DNA from 2 places in the Halopseudomonas salina genome. Region 2 is predicted to be linked to the other one. Evidence: riboswitches for the same ligand, from Rfam matches in the RefSeq annotation. Region 2 holds a riboswitch; the other holds the start of a gene.

Region 1 (3,388 bases), on a different contig from region 2:
GGCGGATATGGCATCACTGTACATCTGCCGACTGCTCAAGCACATGGATGAAACAGGTAAACAGGTTGCGGTCCCTGTGGACAAGCATGGCCACGCTGAAAAAGACTCCATCATGGGGTCTCTGCAGTCCGGATATGTACAAAGGGCCAACGGTATTCTGCCACGCCAGGGCCGCGCCCTGCCCTGGCGGATTCTGAACAATTACGAGCTCGATTCGGTGCTGTTACTCAAGGAGTCGCTCGAGGACGGTATTTTGACCTTCGATCCGTCCGCCACTACCAAACAGGCGGCCGACCAGGCTGCTTGACCTCCGGAGATCCCTATGACACAAGCATTGAATAATCTGACTGTTCTAGGTGCAGGCGTATTGGGTGGCCAGATTGCCTGGCACAGTGCATTCAAGGGCAAGCAGGTCGTTGTATACGATCTGTTTGAAGAGTCCCTGCAGCGTTGCCAGCTTGCTCATCAGCAGTATGCCGCTATCTACCAGGCTGAACTGGGTGCGAGTCAGTCCATGATCAGTGAGACCCAGGCTCGTCTCAGCTACAGCTGCATTCTCGCCGATGTCGTTATCAACGCCGATCTTGTTATAGAAGCAGTACCGGAAATCCCGGAAGTAAAAACTGCGGTCTATCAGGAGATGGCAGCATTATTGCCGGCACACACCCTGGTAGCGACCAACTCATCAACATTGCTACCTGCCCAGTTTGCGAGCGCTACCGGTCGGCCGGAAAAATACTGCGCGCTGCATTTTGCCAACATGATCTGGAGCATGAACCTGGCAGAGGTGATGGCCCATGCCGGCACCGCCGAAGACACGCTACGGGCAGTAACCCGGTTTGCCATTGAAATTGGCATGGTGCCCATCCCGATTCAAAAAGAGCAGAACGGCTATGTACTCAATACCTGGCTGGTGCCTTTATTGAGCGCCACTCAGTCGCTAATCACCAATGGCGTATCCACCCCTGAATACATCGACCGGACCTATCTGATTGCCAATCGCGGATGTGCTGTGGGGCCTTGCGGCATCATGGATATTATCGGCATGAAAACCTGCTACGACGTGATGAATTATTGGGGTAACGAGAAACAGGATGCCCAATTGCTGGCCGATGCCGTCTATATCAAACAGCATTTTGTAGACAAGGGAAAACTGGGTCTGCAGACCGGGGAAGGCTATTATCGTTATCCGAATCCGGCTTATCAGGCTTCAGACTTTCTTGCAGTTCCGGATATGGATGCCTTGGAAGAACTGGTCGCCTTGGTTAAGCCGCAAAGCCTCGCTGCTGCGAGCTGAGCACGCCAAACTGTCGTCTGCTGCCACTTTCTGTGGCAGTATTGGCGCGCTTCATCTTAATCCCACATTTTAGTCGCCAGGGGAGCCTGTCCGTCATCCGCACAGGCTGAGAATCAGTGGGCTGTCTGCAGCCCGCCCAAACCCTGGAACCTGATCCGGATAATACCGGCGGAGGAAGTGCGACATGCCTTACCTGACCCTCGCCGTGCTGGGCGCGGCGCTTCTGTTATTCGTCTGGCTGGGCCTGCGTGCCCGACGCAGCCATGCTGAACTCGATGATTTCCTGACCGCTCGCAACAGCCAGGGCGCCCAGGCACTTGGGCTGTCGTTTCTGGCCTCGGGTATGGGCGGCTGGATTCTCTTTGCGCCGCCGGAAGTGGGGGCTCTGGTGGGGCCTGTGGCACTGGCTGGTTACGCTATTGGTGCTGCCCTGCCCTTTATTGTATTTGCATTCTGCGGACCGGCTATTCGCCGTTATCTACCGCAGGGCAGCAGCATCGGCGAGTTTGCCCAGGCGTGTTATGGCGCTTTGGTACGTCGCTGGGTGGCAATGATCTCGTTGCTCTACATGTTGTGCTTCCTGATTGCCGAACTCACTGCCATTGGCGCAATTACCGCCATGTTGTCCGATGTGAATCCCGCATTGGTCATTCTGGGAGTAGCTGTAGCCACGCTTATCTACACTGCCGGCGGTGGTTTGCGGGCGAGCTTGATGACGGACCGCTGGCAAGCTTGGCTATTATTGGCACTGCTTGTAGTCGTAGGTGCTGTTGCGTTGCAGCGTCTACCCGATATGGACTCATCCTCAATGCAGCTGCCAGGCATTCCGGTGGGCAGTGCCTTGGGCGTCGCGTTGACGCTGATCATCGCCGTCACGGCTGCAAATCTCTTTCATCAGGGCTACTGGCAACGGGTCTGGTCTGCCCGTGATGGTGCATCACTGGGTCGGGGCGCTCTTCTCGGCGGCCTAATAACGGTCATTGTAGTGGCGATTGTAGGTGGGCTGGGTATTGCTGCAGCAATGAGTGGCACCGATCTGGGTAGCCCTCCGATTCCATTTTTCGCATTGCTGATGGATGCGTCTGCGTGGTTGACCATACCCGCGCTGGTACTGGCACTTACCCTGGTTGCTTCTTCAGTGGATACCCTGCAGAACGCGATTGCCTCGCTGGCGGTTACGGAAAAGAAAGGGCTTTCGCTGACCAGTGCGCGCTGGATCACCGTTTTACTTATGGTTCCGGTAGTGCTCATCGCCTTGCAGGGAATCTCGGTGCTGCGACTGTTTCTGATCGCTGATCTGCTCTGCGCCACGGCGGTGGTACCGGTATTGATGGGGTTGTGGAAACGCATGGGAGCGGTAGCTGCCATAGCCGGTTGCCTGGCCGGGCTGTTGGGCGCCGTACTGCCAGGATGGGTTACGGGTGGGTCCTTTTCATCGGGCCTGCTGGCTGCCAGTTTTCCGGGTGCGATTCCGACACTGGCACCTTTTCTGGGCGCCCTGCTCGCGTCCAGTCTGGTCAGTATTGCGGTGGCACTGATCATGCCCGCCTCACGAAAGTGAGGCGGCAGGCGTCCCTCAAACGTGGTGACTGATTCTCGTACTCAGACTGTGGGTCTCACCAGGATCCAGAACACGCCTGTCGTGCCCTGCGTTAGCTGTTTCGATGCACAGCATCTCCCGGTAGCCGTCCTCTGGAAAATGACCAAGACGCCGAGACTTTTTCACCCAGGGGTTCCAGATGACTGTCGAGCCGCTTCCCGAACCTGCGACGGTGATGGTCTCGCCAGCGTCCTCAAGCTGCACGGCGCCAATGGCCCCATGGTAGATCCGGTCTACCTCCTGCGAGAAGCGAACCGGCCCCAGCTGTACTTCCTCTTTGCCGGTCAATTGATCCAGATAGCTGGCCTGGTCCAGACCCTTTATCTCGACCTGTGTGATATCTGAAACAGGCAGGTAGGCGTGTAAAGCCTGCCCGAGGATTTGTGCTTTGCTGCCCGTATTGGTTGAGGTCAGTGTCACCTGCAAGTCGCTTGCCAGTATGAACTGAACCCCCAGTTTCCAGTGTTCGTCGGGTATATGAATGGCCATTT
Region 2 (3,388 bases):
CACATTTTTTGGCTGAACCGAAGGTGGCTCGACAGGCGGGTGCAGCGGGGCTGTCAGTAGTCAGGGACAATCAGGGGGCGCTGGAAAGACTTCTGGAGGGTATTGCCGTCAGGCTCGATCGTGACGCTGGCATTGACAGTCGTCACTGAGCGCTTCTGCTATGACACCCCTCGCTGAACCTACAGCGAGGGGCTGACAAGTCAAAACGTGCTGCGCACCGGTTCGTTGGTGGCGTCTGCATCCATCTCGAACGGGCCGCCGCGCTCAACTGGCCCGTTGGGTTCTGCGGAGCCACTGCGTTCAACTGCAGGCCGTTGCATCGTCATGCTCTGAACCTCTTCCTCGTCAAATGGAGGAATGAAGTCTTCGTCAGGGTTGTATTGTGGGTCGAGCCACTGGGAGAGCTCCATGAGGTCTTCCGGACTCAGTGTGCCGGCGGCCTGCTTCAGTCGCAGCGTATCAATGATGTAGTTGTAGCGAGTGGTGTTGTAGTCGCGGACTGCTCGAAACAGGTTGCGCTCGGCTTCGAGAACGTCCACCACGTTGCGTGTGCCTACTTCGTACCCTGTCTGGGTCGCATCGCGGGCCGCCCGTGCAGAAATGATTGCCTGCCTGCGTGCTTCCACTTCCTCCACGCTGGAAGTGACCGTGCGGAACAGATTGCGCGTGCTCTCCACGACCTCACGCAACCTGGCTTCGCTCAGGCGCTCGCTCTGGCTCAGGCGATAGCCCGACTCGCGAACCTGAGAACTTCTACTTCCGCCTGTGAACAGCGGCAGGGTGACTTCGATACCGATGCTGGCCTGTTCCGTATCCCCATTTCTGTTTGTGGCGCCAAGGGGAACACCGCCAAGATCGGCCCCACCACTACTGTGGTTGTAGCGGGCGAAGGCATCAACGGTGGGCGCAAATGTCGCCTTGCTGCTACGCAGTGTGTCCTCGGCCGTGTTCACGGCCAGTCGACTGGCTTGCAGGCTGAGATTCTGACTGGCTGCGGTATCTACCCACTCCTGCAGGTTCGCCGGGAGTGGCGGCATGATCGGCATTTCGTGGCGTATGCCCGCCAGGCTGTCGTAGTCGCTCAGGGTCAAGCGTGTCAGCGCCTGGTAGCTGACCGTCAGATTGGTCTGTGCGGTCAACCGGGTAGCTCGGGCAGTGTCGTATCCAGCCAGCGCTTCGAGTACATCCGTGCGGGCGGACAGGCCGACTTCGAAACGTTCGCGTGCCTGGTCAAGCTGCCGTTCGAAGGCGTCTTCCTCGGCACGGGCGGTCGCCAGGTTGTCTGAGGCACGCAGCACATTGAAGTAGGCTTCGGCCACCTCGATGATCAGGTCCTGCTGAATGGCTGAAAACTCGACCATCGCCTGGGCAGTGACAGACTTGGCAGCTTGATAATTGAACCAGCGTTCGGCGCGGAACAAGGGTTGGGTCAGGTTGGCCTGGTAATAGTCAGTGTTGTAGGTGTCGTTGCCCTGACCTTCCACTTCAAGGCGCTCACGTGCAACGCCCGCACCCAGGCTGATATTGGGCAGCAGCAGGGCGCGTGCCTGGGGCAAGGCCTCTTGCCGCGCGAGCGTGTCCGCCTCGGCTGCGGCCAGATCGGCACTGTAAAGGAGGGCTTCCTGGTAAACGGTCATCAGGTCAGCCTGGGCGGCGGCCTGGCCTGAGAGTCCTGCCAGTACAATGGCAACGTAAAGAGGGCGCAGCATGCAGAGTTCCTTCGCATGGGAGAAATAATCAACCAAGGCTAAGGAGATGTCGGCTGGTGGTCAAGCAATGCTTGGGACCTGGTGCGGAACAAAGTGTTTCGCGCTCTCTCGTGTAGCTATGATAATCTGGTTGCTCATCTTGACGGGGTGCCTGCGGCTTTGCCGACGGCTGAGATAATACCCGTTGAACCTGATCCGGTTGATACCGGCGTAGGAATCGAGATGCGTGCCTGCCCGCAGACCTTCTAAGGTCCGTGCTGCCTGCCGTTTCGGTTCCCTGCGAGCCACAACGCAGCGGAGCACAATAATGAACATCAAGCATACCGACAGTGCCATTCCCACCTCCGGGGCCGATGGCGCCGCCTCACAGCCATTTCCCAAGTCGCGCAAGATCTACGTGACTGGTTCGCGCCCTGATATCCGGGTACCCATGCGTGAAATCAGTCTGGCCGACACTCCAACCGAGCTGGGCGGCGAGAAGAACGCGCCAGTCACGGTTTACGACACTTCCGGCCCCTATACCGATCCGGACGTCAGTATCGATTTGCGAGCGGGTCTGGCCGATGTGCGCAGTGCCTGGATCGAGGAGCGTGGTGATACCGAAATACTGCCCGGTCTCAGCTCCGATTTCGGCAGGCAACGCCTGGCCGATTCAGCCCTGGACAACATGCGCTTTGCCCACGTGCGCCATCCGCGCCGGGCCAAGGCTGGCTGCAACGTTTCGCAGATGCATTACGCGCGCCAGGGCATCATCACGCCGGAGATGGAATACATCGCTATCCGCGAGAACATGAAGCTGCAGGAGGCCCGCGAAGCTGGCCTGCTGTCCAATCAGCATCCCGGGCAGAGTTTTGGTGCGTCTATCCCGAAGGAGATCACCGCCGAATTCGTTCGTGAGGAAGTGGCCCGGGGTCGTGCGATCATTCCAGCCAATATCAATCACCCCGAGATTGAGCCGATGATTATCGGCCGCAATTTCCTGGTCAAGATCAACGGCAATATCGGTAACTCCGCATTGGGCTCTTCAATCGAAGAGGAAGTGGAGAAGATGACCTGGGGTATCCGTTGGGGCTCGGACACGGTGATGGATCTGTCCACCGGCAAGAATATCCATGAAACCCGTGAGTGGATCATCCGCAACTCACCCGTGCCAATAGGCACGGTGCCGATTTACCAGGCGCTGGAAAAGGTCAACGGCGTGGCCGAGGACCTGACCTGGGATATCTTCCGTGACACGCTGATCGAGCAGGCCGAGCAGGGTGTGGATTATTTCACCATCCATGCCGGTGTACTGCTGCGCTATGTACCGATGACCGCCAAAAGGGTTACCGGTATCGTCTCGCGGGGTGGGTCGATCATGGCCAAGTGGTGTCTTGCGCATCACAAGGAAAGCTTCCTCTACACGCATTTTGAGGACATCTGCGAAATCATGAAGGCCTACGATGTGTCTTTCTCCCTCGGCGACGGCCTGCGTCCTGGCTCTATTGCCGATGCCAACGACGAGGCGCAGTTTGGCGAGCTGGAGACGCTCGGCGAGTTGACGAAGATCGCCTGGAAGCATGATGTCCAGGTGATGATCGAAGGACCGGGGCATGTTCCGATGCAGTTGATCAAGGAGAATATGGACAAGCAGCTCGAATGCTGTGACGAAGCGCCTTTCTATACCCTGGGGCCGCTGA

The links. A riboswitch is a leader RNA that binds a small molecule or an ion and turns the genes downstream of it on or off. The one in region 2 is predicted to bind thiamine pyrophosphate.
Region 1: linked by a shared signal. The riboswitch ahead of IEV54_RS11085 (SLC5/6 family protein) and the one ahead of thiC (phosphomethylpyrimidine synthase ThiC) in region 2 are both predicted to bind thiamine pyrophosphate.

What each region holds. Positions count from the first base shown of each region.
Region 1 covers NZ_BMFF01000004.1:226,924-230,311, reverse strand. Annotated here, with positions in the region: gene IEV54_RS11095 (flavin-containing monooxygenase) at 1-307, shown strand, start outside; gene IEV54_RS11090 (3-hydroxyacyl-CoA dehydrogenase) at 323-1,297, shown strand; TPP riboswitch at 1,366-1,492, shown strand; gene IEV54_RS11085 (SLC5/6 family protein) at 1,482-2,858, shown strand; gene IEV54_RS11080 (D-hexose-6-phosphate mutarotase) at 2,874-3,388, opposite strand, start outside.
Region 2 covers NZ_BMFF01000003.1:524,901-528,288, reverse strand. Annotated here, with positions in the region: gene waaA (lipid IV(A) 3-deoxy-D-manno-octulosonic acid transferase) at 1-149, shown strand, start outside; gene IEV54_RS09830 (TolC family outer membrane protein) at 201-1,709, opposite strand; TPP riboswitch at 1,843-1,943, shown strand; gene thiC (phosphomethylpyrimidine synthase ThiC) at 2,017-3,388, shown strand, end outside.